DNA from 4 places in the Dickeya sp. CFBP 2040 genome. Region 2 is predicted to be linked to each of the others. Evidence: predicted binding sites of a transcription regulator. Region 2 holds the regulator's gene; each other region holds the start of a gene.
The links. The regulator sigma-54, encoded in region 2, starts transcription at its own class of promoters, with help from an activator protein. The targets are predictions, from matches to a motif close to GTTGGCACANNTTTCGCTNT.
Positions count from the first base shown of each region.

Region 1 (3,146 bases), on a different contig from region 2:
GGGAACTTTGGGCTAAAAGCTGTTGGGCTGCCGGGTTAGAGTAGTGAATAGCCAGATCTTTATCCAGCAGCAAGATACTGTTTATTAAAGAATTGAGGATCTGCCCAGCATCGGGCAGCGTGCCTGTTGCCATAACGCAGACTCCCGCACCATTTTAGTGCACACTATTCTGGATTGTAATTTAAGTAGCAACTGTAAGATATCTTGTGGAGAAAAAAGCCCATCCGAAGATGGGCTGAAAAGTTTCCACGGCAACAAAAATAAACATAAATAAAAAACAGTCATCAGACGGCAGTATGAACATCATTTTCTTTGTCCTGCCGTCCAGATGTGGGGGGGTTACACACTGTAGTACAGTTCGAACTCAACCGGGTGCGGCGTCATGCGAACGCGGTCGTTTTCAACACGGCGCAGTTCGATGTAAGCATCGATAGCGTCGTCGGTGAATACGCCGCCACGGGTCAGGAACTCGCGGTCCGCATTCAGGGCATTCAGCGCTTCTTCCAGAGAACCCGCTACGGTTGGGATCTCTTTCGCTTCTTCCGGCGGCAGATCGTACAGGTTCTTGTCCATGGCATCGCCAGGGTGGATCTTGTTGATGATACCGTCCAGGCCGGCCATCAGCAGTGCAGCGAAGCACAGGTACGGGTTGGCAGCCGGGTCCGGGAAGCGCACTTCGATACGACGTGCTTTCGGGCTGGATACCACCGGAATACGGATGGAGGCAGAGCGGTTACGGGCAGAGTAAGCCAGCATAACCGGTGCTTCGTAACCCGGAACCAGACGTTTGTAAGAGTTAGTGGTCGGGTTGGACAGCGCGTTAATTGCTTTAGCATGTTTGATCACGCCGCCGATGTAGAACAGCGCAGTTTCAGACAGGCCGCCGTATTTGTCACCGGAGAACAGGTTGGCTCCATCTTTAGCCAAAGACATGTGGCAGTGCATACCAGAACCGTTATCGCCGAACATCGGTTTTGGCATAAAGGTTGCGGTTTTTCCGAAGGCGTGCGCTACGTTGTGAACAACGTATTTGTAAATCTGAATTTCATCAGCTTTCTTGGTCATGGTGTTGAAGCGGGTAGCCACTTCATTCTGACCAGCGGTTGCTACTTCGTGGTGATGTGCTTCAACCACCAGGCCCATTTGTTCCATGGTCAGACACATGGCGGAACGCAGATCCTGTGCAGAATCTACCGGCGGAACCGGGAAGTAACCGCCTTTCACAGCCGGACGGTGGCCTTTGTTGCCGTCTTCGTATTTGGTGCTGGAGTTCCAGGCACCTTCGATGTCGTCGATAGCAACGTGAGAACCGGAGATGCTGCTGCCAAAGCGCACGTCGTCGAACAGGAAGAATTCCGGCTCAGGCCCGAACAGCACGGTGTCAGCGATGCCGGAAGCGCGCAGGAAATCTTCGGCGCGTTTGGCAATGGAACGCGGATCGCGGTCATAGCCCTGCATGGTACCCGGTTCCAGAATGTCACAACGGATGATCAGAGTCGGCTCTTCGAAGAACGGGTCCAGAACCGCAGTAGTCGGGTCCGGCATTAACACCATGTCGGATTCGTTGATGCCTTTCCAGCCGCCAATCGAGGAACCATCAAACATTTTGCCGTCTTCGAAGAAGTCAGCATTAACCTGGTGGGCTGGAATGGTGACGTGCTGCTCTTTACCTTTGGTGTCAGTGAAGCGAAGGTCAACAAACTTCACCTCATGTTCATTCAGCATCGTCAAAACGTGTTCTACTGACATACTTGGTTCTCCCGATTGTGTCATTTATCGTCGTGGAACGAATATCGTTGTGGAATGATGTTGTTACCGTACAAAACATATAGCTAAAACTGTGCCAACTTTTAAGAATAGTTCTAATCGGCATTCCTGCTGGTTTTTTGTGTCCTCATGTATTGTACCAAGAGGGTTTTTTGCACCAATTTGGTGCTCTGTTTTGGTGTTGTTGCACTAAATAAGTGCTCTATATTTGCGTGGTGCTGATTTATTGCACCGTGAAAGGGATCACAGAGCGGCTATCTGCAGGTTGTTTGTGGAAGATGATTGTGATCTTGTTCAGTCGCTCGATTAATACGTGTACAATAGCGCGCTATTTCTAAAATGCCTGAGGCAAAGCTGTGATCGAAAATTTGCGTAACATCGCTATTATTGCGCACGTTGACCATGGAAAAACCACCCTGGTTGACAAGCTGCTGCAACAGTCCGGTACGTTGGGTGAGCGTAATGACGCTACCGAACGTGTTATGGACTCCAATGATTTGGAAAAAGAGCGTGGGATAACCATCCTCGCTAAAAACACTGCCATCAACTGGAACGACTACCGCATCAATATCGTCGATACCCCAGGACACGCCGACTTCGGCGGTGAGGTAGAACGTGTGATGTCCATGGTGGACTCTGTACTGCTGCTGGTAGACGCGATGGACGGCCCGATGCCGCAGACGCGTTTCGTGACCCAGAAAGCTTTTGCTCATGGCCTGAAGCCGATTGTTGTCATTAATAAGGTTGACCGCCCCGGCGCGCGTCCTGACTGGGTAGTCGATCAGGTCTTTGATCTGTTTGTGAACCTGGGTGCGACTGACGAACAACTGGATTTCCCGATTGTTTATGCGTCCGCGCTGAACGGCATCGCCGGTCTGGACCATAACGATATGGCGGAAGACATGACCCCGCTGTTTGAAGCCATCGTGAAACACGTTGAAGCGCCGAGTGTTGATCTCAACGGCCCGTTTCAGATGCAGATCTCCCAGTTGGACTACAACAACTACGTTGGCGTTATCGGCATTGGTCGTATCAAACGCGGTGTGGTGAAACCGAACCAGCAGGTCAGCATCATCGACAGCGAAGGTAAAGTACGCAACGGTAAAGTGAGTCAGGTGCTGGGTCACCTTGGTTTGCAGCGTATTGAAAGCGCGCTGGCGGAAGCAGGTGACATTATTGCCATCACCGGTCTGGGTGAACTGAATATTTCCGACACCATTTGTGATACGTCCTGTGTGGAAGCGCTGCCGGCGCTGTCGGTAGATGAACCGACCGTAACCATGTACTTCTGCGTCAACACCTCGCCGTTCTGCGGCAAGGAAGGCAAGTACGTGACATCACGTCAGATTCTGGATCGCCTGCGCAAAGAGTTGGTGCAC
Region 1 is NZ_JAAVXH010000086.1:50,698-53,843, reverse strand. Features, by position in the region: gene glnL (nitrogen regulation protein NR(II)) at 1-133, opposite strand, end outside; gene glnA (glutamate--ammonia ligase) at 340-1,749, opposite strand; gene typA (ribosome-dependent GTPase TypA) at 2,124-3,146, shown strand, end outside.
Region 1: the regulator sigma-54 is predicted to act here: its motif matches at 1,829-1,848, upstream of glnA (glutamate--ammonia ligase).

Region 2 (3,146 bases):
TGGCGTCAAACGCTATCGGCTGCTCCAACTGGATAAAGACGCCGACTGCACCGAGCGTATTGTCGTCCTCCAGCTTGCCGTGAGGAATGGCAATGCCGTTGCCGATACCGGTACTGCCCATGCGCTCACGGGTCAGAATGGCTTCAAATACCATCTGAGGAGGCAGGTTGAGCTGTCTCGCGGCCAGTTCACTGATGATTTCCAGTGCGCGCTTTTTGCTCTGGCAGTGGACGGCGCTACGCGTGCACTCCTTACGGAGGACAGCGCTAAGTTGCATAACGGGCTCGTTGTTCATGATACGTTCACTTAACGACACTGTTGCCTTCGGTTACCAGCCTGCCATGGGCAGGCTGGTTGCTGTCCCTGCACCTGAAACGCAAAATCAGTGCTGTTTCAGTTTATCCTTATGTTTGTTTAACTGTCGTGCCAGTTTGTCGATCAACAAATCGATGGCGGCATACATATCGTTCGCTTCCGATGTGGCATGCAGCTCACCGCCATTGACGTGGATAGTGGCATCCGCAATGTGCAGGATCTTTTCCACTTTGAGTACCACGTACACCTGATTGATACGATCAAAGTATTGCTCAAGTTTGGCGAATTTTGAGGTTACGAATTCGCGCAAAGCATCCGTAATTTCGACGTGGTGTCCGGTAATGTTAAGCTGCATATCGTCTTCCTTCTCATGTAGGGGTCACACCAGCTGTTTACGCTGGTTTGACGGCGGGATAGATAAAGACTCTCGATACTTGGCGACAGTGCGGCGAGCTACAATGATTCCCTGGTCGGAAAGCAGTGAGGTCAGCTTGCTGTCGCTCAGCGGTTTAGCGGGATTTTCCGCTGCAATGAGTTTTCTCACCAGCGCACGGATGGCGGTGGATGAGGCCTCGCCGCCGTTGTCAGTGTTGACGTGGCTGGAAAAGAAATACTTCAGCTCAAAAATACCGCGCGGACTGTGCAGAAATTTCTGGGTCGTCACGCGGGAAATAGTGGACTCGTGCATATCTACAGCCTGAGCGATATCCGCCAGCACCATAGGTTTCATAAATTCTTCGCCGTGCTCAAAAAACGCCTGCTGCTGTTCCACAATGCAACGGGTCACTTTCAGCAGCGTCTCGTTACGGCTTTCCAGGCTCTTGATAAGCCAGCGGGCTTCCTGCAGATGGCTGCGGATGAACTGCCCGTCGCTGTCGTTACGCGCCGTACTGCCGAGAGCGGCATATTGCTGATTGATTTGCAGTCGTGGCACGCTGTCGGTATTAAGCTCCACCGCCCAATGACCCTGAATCTTGCGCACCAGCACATCTGGAATCACATACTCGGATTCGCCGGTATTGATAGACTGCCCAGGGCGTGGGTCCAGCGATTGGATCAGCGCCAGCGCTTCTTTCAGCACCTCTTCTTTGAGACGACTGGTACGGATTAGGGTGCGAAAATCATGGTTAGCGAGCAGATCGAGGTAGTCGCTGACGATAAGTTTAGCCTCTGTTAAACGAGGCGTGGTGCTATCGAACTGCGAGAGTTGTACCAGCAGGCATTCGCGCAAATCGCGGGCAGCCACGCCGACAGGGTCAAAACGCTGTACGCGCTTTAGCACTGCTTCCACTTCTTCCAGCGTCACCTCGTCATTGCCGATGCTGTCTCGAATATCGTCCAGCGACACGGTCAGGTAACCGGTATTGTCCACTGCGTCCACAATCGATGTGGCGATAGCCGAGTCGGTATCGGAAAACGGCGTCAGTTCCACCTGCCACATCAGGTAATCCTGAAGTGTTTGTGTGGTTTCGCCCTGATAAACCGGCAATTCTTCGTCACGGTAGTCAGTGCTGGTGCCGGACGGGGTGCCAGCGGTGTAGATTTCATCCCAGGCGGCGTCGAGCGGCAACTCGTCGGGCATCTCTTTTTGTTCCAGCGCCTCGCGGGTGTCCAGCGTTTCGCTGTCGCTGTTTTCCTGGGTTTCCACTTCGTCATGAATATCGGCCTGCTCCAGCAACGGGTTGCTTTCCAACGCCAGTTGGATCTCCTGCTGTAGTTCAAGCGTGGACAACTGCAGCAGGCGGATAGCCTGCTGTAACTGCGGTGTCATAGCCAGTTGCTGGCTGAGCCTGAGTTGCAAACCTTGCTTCATAACGCGCGTTAACTTCCTTTTGAATTATCAACCTAAAACATGACGTCAGAGTCGGAAGCCTTCGCCCAGATAGACTCGTTTTACCTGCTCATTCGCCAGTATATCCATCGGGGAGCCGTGGGCAATAAGCTGTCCTTGACTCACGATATAGGCGCGCTCACAGACATCAAGCGTTTCACGGACGTTATGGTCGGTAATCAACACGCCCAACCCGCTATCGCGCAGATGTTCAATGATTTTCTTAATATCGATAACCGAAATCGGGTCTACCCCTGCAAACGGTTCGTCCAGCAGGATGAACTTGGGATTGGCGGCCAGCGCACGGGCTATTTCCACCCGGCGGCGTTCACCACCGGACAGCGATTGTCCCAGACTATCTCGCAGGTGAACAATATGAAACTCTTCCATCAGTTCGTTGGCGCGATCCTGCTGCTGCTCGCGGGTCAGATCTGTTCTGATCTCCAGCACCGCCATCAGGTTGTCGTAAACGCTTAGTCGCCGGAAAATCGAGGCTTCCTGCGGCAGGTAGCCAATACCGCGACGGGCGCGATCATGCAACGGCAGCAGGCTGATGTCTTCATCATCGATCACGATGCGGCCTTCGTCGCGCGGAACGATACCGACAACCATGTAGAAGGTGGTGGTTTTCCCGGCCCCATTAGGTCCGAGCAGTCCAACGATTTCGCCTGAATGTACATTCAGGCTGACGTTTTCCACCACTTTGCGGCCTTTATACGCCTTGGCCAGATTTTCGGCGATTAGTGTTGCCATGGATTAGCGCGTTACTCACTGTTGTTTGGCGGGCTTGCTGGTATTGCTGCCAGGCTTGGCGCTATTCTGCGCGCCTTTATCCTGCAACTGTGTTGGGACCAGGACGGTGGTGACTCGTTTACCTTTGTCGCTGAATGCTTCCATCTGCTGCTGCTGAACCAGATAAGTGATGCGATCACCTTTGACATTGCTGTCCAACTGTTCCAGGTAAGCATCGCCGGTCAGGATGACCAGTTGCTTGTCCATC
Region 2 is NZ_JAAVXH010000113.1:126,154-129,299, reverse strand. Features, by position in the region: gene ptsN (PTS IIA-like nitrogen regulatory protein PtsN) at 1-295, opposite strand, end outside; gene hpf (ribosome hibernation promoting factor) at 383-670, opposite strand; gene rpoN (RNA polymerase factor sigma-54) at 695-2,128, opposite strand; gene lptB (LPS export ABC transporter ATP-binding protein) at 2,174-2,899, opposite strand; gene lptA (lipopolysaccharide ABC transporter substrate-binding protein LptA) at 2,915-3,146, opposite strand, start outside.

Region 3 (3,146 bases), on a different contig from region 2:
TTCATTAGGGTAACAGTGATATCCGTTACCGAACGAGAAAAATTATTGGTTGTACGCGTTTTCGCCGTGGCTGTTGACGTCCAATCCCTCACGCTCCTGTTCTTCCGGAACACGCAGACCAACCGCAATATCCGCAACCTTGAAAGAGATGAACGCAGCAACACCAGACCATACGATAGCAACAATCACGCTAAACAGCTGAACCCATACCTGATGAGCCATGGTCACACCCTGAGCATAACCAGTACCACCCAGTGATGAAGCAGTAAACACGCCAGTCAGCAAGCATCCGACGATACCACACACGCCATGCACACCGAACACATCACAAGGATCGTCAACACGCAGCCATTTCTTCAGCACGGTCACGCCCCACAGGCCAGCAAAACCACCAGCAAAGCCGATCACCATTGCGCCACCGATACCCACAGTACCCGCTGCTGGTGTAATGGCAACCAAGCCCGCGATACAACCGGAACAGGCACCCAACAGAGAGGGTTTGCCACGAGTAACCCACTCACCCAGCACCCATGCCAGGATTGCAGCGGCAGTAGCCACCACAGTGGTCAGGAACGCCAGACCAGCAATATTGTTAGCGGCGGCAGCAGAACCCGCGTTAAAACCGAACCAGCCGATATACAGGATAGCGGTACCTAAAAACACTGTCGGCAGATTGTGTGGTTTGAACGCCTCTTTACCGAAACCGACACGTTTGCCCAACAGTAATGCGCCAACCAGACCAGCCACTGCAGCATTGATATGCACCACCGTACCACCGGCGAAGTCCAGCGCACCATCTGCCGCCAGATAACCTCCACCCCATACCATATGAGTCATCGGCAAATAAGACAACGTGAACCACAGTGCAGAGAAGATCAACACAGCAGAGAAACGCACGCGTTCACCCAAAGCACCAAGCACCAAGCCTACTGTGATACAAGCAAAGGACGCCTGATACGCCACATGAATAAACTGGTAAAAAGTACCGCTGACTGAGTTGATATCAATGCCATTCAGCATGAAGTTAGTCAGACCACCAAAGAACGGGCTGCCGGTGCTAAATGCCACACTGTAGCCATAAATCACCCACAAGATGCAGACCAGGGCAAAAGCTACTGTTATTTGGGTCAGCATAGACAGCACGTTTTTGCTGCGAATCAAACCACCGTAGAACAACGCCAGACCAGGAAGCGTCATGAACAGTACCAATGCCGTACAAATCATCATGAACGCGTTGTCCGCCTTATCCACTACAGGTGCCGGCGTATCCGCCATAGCCCATGCTGGAAGCATGGCTGCCGCCCCTAAACCTAACGACAAGGAAAATTTCTTCATTTTTTCATTCATCCCTATTTAATAAGGCTAAATCAGGTAATAGTTATAGTGCGGCTTCATCAGTTTCGCCGGTACGGATACGGATGACACGCTGCAGTTCCGCAACAAAAATTTTGCCATCGCCAATCTTACCCGTGTAAGCGGCTTTGCTGATCACATCAATAACTTCATCCAGTTGGTCATCAGCGATCGCAATATCGATCTTCACCTTTGGCAAAAAATTAACGCTGTACTCTGCGCCGCGATACAATTCTGCGTGCCCTTTCTGGCGCCCAAACCCTTTCACCTCAGTGACGGTAAGCCCCTGGATGCCCACAGAAGACAGTGCTTCACGTACATCTTCCAGCTTGAACGGTTTAATTACCACAGTAACCAGTTTCATCCTCATCCCCCTAACCATGTAAGTTCAGGCTATTGCCCGTCACTCTCAATATCTCCACGCATCACTTAAAGCAAATCGTGTGCCACAAATCCCACACCGATATAAAAGCGATGAAACGTGATGCTTTAAAGACAGAAAAGAAGATGACTGGATGAAGTATGAACACTAAATGGGAAAAACAGGAGCGCGTGACGCACAAAAATAGTGCATCACGCTTAGTTTCAGTGCAACACACTGTACAACAAGGAATGATCTGCCAAATTATGGTGCGAAATGCTGCACTGCGTTGGCAGTCATGGTGCCTGAGAGATCAGTGCGACGGAGTCATGTGGCTGCGAAAAAGTTAATTCCTTGCCCGCCTGCTGCAGTTGATACATCTGATAGTATCGGCCTTCCTTTGCCAGCAATTGTTCGTGCGTTCCCCGCTCCACCGTTCTGCCATGATGCAGCACCAGAATATTGTCTGCTTCGACAATAGTAGACAAACGATGCGCAATCACCACCAATGTTGTATAGGAACGCACCAGCCGCAACGCTCGCTGGATAGCCTGTTCAGTACCGGAATCGATATTGGCGGTCGCTTCATCCAGAATTAAAATTCTTGGAGTCGCCACCAGCACCCTGGCCAACGCCAGTAGTTGCTTTTGCCCAACGGACAGGTTATTGCCCTGCTCGCCAATCCGACTATGAATGCCTTCCGGCATGTCACGCACCAGCGATGCCAGTTGCACCATCTCCAGCGCCTGCCAAACTATTTCCTCACTGATGTCACGCCCCAGTGTGACATTCGCGTACATAGAATCGGCCAACACCACTGGATCCTGCTGCACCATCGCCACATGCTGGCGCAATACCTGATGCGATAAGCTCGGCAACAGACGATTATCCAGACGAATTTCCCCGCTATCTGGTGCGTAATACCCCATCAGCAGGTTTGCCAGCGTACTTTTACCACTCCCGGTATGCCCAACTAACGCGACAAATCCCCGATCCGGCACATGCAGCTCAATGTGATGCAACACCGGCCTGTCTTTATGATAAGAAAACGTCACTTTATTGATATCAATGCGCCCACTCTCTAACGCACGAATATCATCACCGTATTGCTGACAGGCACCATCCATCAATTCAAAAATACGCTCTCCGGCTACAACGGCCTGCTGCAACATCGATTGCTGGGTGGTCAATTCAATCAGTGGCTCATTCAACCGGCCTAAATAGTTGATAAAGGCATACAACACCCCAACGCCTACAGAACCGACAGCACTAAACCCAAATTGTAGCAACAGACCGCACATCACCAGTGCCGAAAACAGGCTTAGCAGTGGGCGCAACAGGAACCCATCCAACCTCAGTGTCTGCATACGCGTGTCATAATGCGACCAACTGGCGACGCTAAGCTTTTTACCAAACCTTATCTGTTGACGAA
Region 3 is NZ_JAAVXH010000084.1:33,726-36,871, forward strand. Features, by position in the region: gene amtB (ammonium transporter AmtB) at 43-1,335, opposite strand; gene glnK (P-II family nitrogen regulator) at 1,379-1,717, opposite strand; gene Dpoa2040_RS11215 (SmdB family multidrug efflux ABC transporter permease/ATP-binding protein) at 2,011-3,146, opposite strand, start outside.
Region 3: the regulator sigma-54 is predicted to act here: its motif matches at 1,785-1,804, upstream of glnK (P-II family nitrogen regulator).

Region 4 (3,146 bases), on a different contig from region 2:
AGCCGTAGACCATCGTGCGTCCGTCAGACAAGCGTGCGGCTGCCGGGTTGAGGGTGTGAAACGGTTGTTTGCCCGGTTCCAGCGCCAGCAAGTGGTTCGGGTCCAGGCTGAAGGAGGCGCCACGGTTCTGCCACAGCACACCGGTGCCTGGCAATATCACGCCGCTGCCGAATTCGTGGTAGATGCTCTGGATAAACGACACCGCAAAGCCGTGGCGATCACACACGCCCATCCAGACGGTATCGCCCGGCCCTTTGCCTTCGCCCCAGGGAGCGGCGGCGCGGGTGTCAACGTGTCGGCTCAAGGTATCCAACTGGCCGGCAGATAACAGCGCCTGAATATCCTGCGTGATCAGTTTCGGGTCGGTGATGTATTTATCGCGCAGCCCAAATGCCAGTTTGGTGGCTTCTACGACGCGGTGAATGGTCTGGCTGTCGCTCAGATCCGCCATCTCCAGCCGATCAGTGATGCCAAGAATCGCCAGCGATACCAGCCCTTGCGTCGGCGGCGCCAGATTGAAGACGTCACCGTGGCTGTGTTTCAGCACCAGCGGTGTGGTACGGCGGGCATGATAATTCGCCAGGTCGCTTTCAGTAACCGGCAGGCCCAGCGCAGCCGTTTGTTGCGCCATGCGTGCCGCCAGCGCGCCGCGGTAAAAGCTGTCCAGTCCGTCCTGGGACAGTTGTTGCAGGGTATCGGCGAGATCCGGCTGGATGAAACGGCTGCCGGTACGTGGAATCGTGCCTTGCGGCATGAACACGCGGCAGAATTCGGGGAAGTCGCTCAGCTCGTGATGGCGGCTGGTCAGCGCATCTTCCTGCGACTGGGTGACCGGAATGCCGTTGCGGGCATAGCCGATGGCGTCTTCCAACAGTGTAGCGAGCGGCAGCGCATGGCTAATTTCCTGCTCGGCGGCGTAATTCAGCGCTTCCTGCCATCCTCCTACCGTTCCGGCCACGGTTAGTGCGGCGTTGGGGCCTCGATGAGGAATACGGCTTTCACCGGCATAACGTGCGCGCGTCGCCAGCGACCCGGCGGCACCACCGGCGTCAATGGCGACTGGCGCGCCCTGCGGCGGTACGATCAGCCAGAAACCATCGCCGCCCAGGCTGTTCATGTGGGGATAAACCACCGCAACCGTAGCGGCGGCGGCTACCATCGCTTCAATGGCATTGCCTCCGGCACGTAAAATACGCTGCGCACTGGCGCTGGCAAGATGATGCGGTGTGACTGCCATACCCGATGGGGCGATATTGCTTTGCATCATGAGTGATAAGGCTCTTATGTGATGGTAGGGTGGTCGATGCTAAGCAAAAGCCGTTCCATCTTTTCAGCTTGCTGCCGACCACCGGTTGTATGTTATGTTCATCATAGCGCCGAAATAATGAAACAAAAGTTGCAAAGTTCAAACAGTGACAAGGGCAGGCATGAAGCAGATTGATGAACGGTTGCGCAGCCAGTACAGCGAACTATCGCCGCAGGAACAGCGGGTGGCGGAATTTATCTTTGACCATCTGGATGATCTCATCAGCTACAACAGCGCTGAGCTGGCGCGGCTGAGTGGCGTCTCCAAGGCTACGGTCAGTCGCCTGTTCCGCCGTCTCGGTTATCCCAGCTACCGGGAGATGCGTGATGAACTGCGCACCCTGCGCCAGAACGGGATGCCTCTGACCGATAACCGGGACGCGGTACAAGGCAACACCCTGCTGGCGCGCCATTATAAGCAGGAGATGGCCAACCTGACGCAGTGGGTCAACCAGATTGACCCGCAGCAGTTTGGCGCGGTGATCACCGCGCTACAGCAGGCCCGGCGCGTATGTATTTTGGGGCTGCGCAACAGCTACCCGGTGGCGTTGCACTTGCGTCAGCAACTGTTGCAAATTCGCCCACAGGTGCCGCTGCTGGCGCAGCCCGGTCAGACACTGGCGGAAGAACTGGCGGATCTCGACGAGCAGGATGTGGTGGTGGTGGTGGCGTTCCGTCGCCGTCCGCGCCTGATTCAGCCACTGTTGCAACAACTACGTGCCCGGCTGATTCCAGTACTGCTGCTGTGCGAACCGCAAGTCCACGCGTTACCGCCACTGGCTTCCTGGTCGCTGACCGCACCGCTGGACAGCGTTTCGGCTTTTGACAGCTATGCCAGTGCCATGAGTCTGGTCAACCTGATCAGTAACGCGTTGCTGCATCAGATGCTGGCGGATGGACGTCAGCGTATTCACGATATTGCCGATCTTTATCTGCAACTGGATGAGCTGGAACAGCGCTAACCACGCGCTTTACTGGTGCGATTGTTCTTTTTTGGTGCAATGCATTCCTCTTTTTATGCCCTTTTGTTGTGCGTCTCGGACTCGTGTCCGGACGTACCGTTCAACAGCGAACACCTCCCTTTATCACCTGAATCAACCTGCATTCCTCTCTGTTTATTACCGCAAAATACCAACTGATTATCTGGCATGTATTTTGCTTTTTACTTTGCAACAAAGGTTTCAATGTTTCTATTGAAGAATCTTTGGTTTCAAACTAACTTAACCGGGGGCACAGCAATGAAGATCGGAAAACGTTTTTTGGCGGTGGTGGGTGCGGCTCTGTTGATGGTTCAGGCCGGGCAGGCAATGGCAGATCAACTACAGGATATCCAGAAGCGCGGCGTGTTGCGCGTCGCTGTGCCACAGGACTTCCCGCCGTTTGGCTCGGTCGGCACCGATTTACAGCCGCAGGGTTACGATATCGACATGGCGCGTTACCTGGCCAGTGAGATGAAACTAAAGTTGCAGCTGGTGCCGGTGAGCAGTGCTAACCGCGTGCCGTATTTGCAGACCGACAAGGTCGATCTGGTGATTTCCAGCCTGGGTAAAAATGCGGAACGTGAAAAAGTGATCGATTTCAGCAGTGCCTACGCGCCGTTCTTCCTTGGTGTATTCGGTCCGAAAGACACCGATGTCAGCGCGCCGGAGGCATTGCAGGGCAAAACCGTCGGCGTTACCCGCGGCGCGGTGGAAGACATGGTGCTGACTGATATTGCGCCCAAGACCGCTGATATCAAACGTTATGAAGATAACAACACTACGCTGTCGGCCTATCTGTCTGGTCAGGTGCAATATATCGCCACCGGCAACCTGGTCGTGGCGGCGATTGCCGAGAAGAAC
Region 4 is NZ_JAAVXH010000055.1:5,047-8,192, reverse strand. Features, by position in the region: gene Dpoa2040_RS07155 (gamma-glutamyltransferase family protein) at 1-1,267, opposite strand, end outside; gene Dpoa2040_RS07150 (MurR/RpiR family transcriptional regulator) at 1,428-2,267, shown strand; gene Dpoa2040_RS07145 (transporter substrate-binding domain-containing protein) at 2,544-3,146, shown strand, end outside.
Region 4: the regulator sigma-54 is predicted to act here: its motif matches at 1,308-1,327, upstream of Dpoa2040_RS07155 (gamma-glutamyltransferase family protein).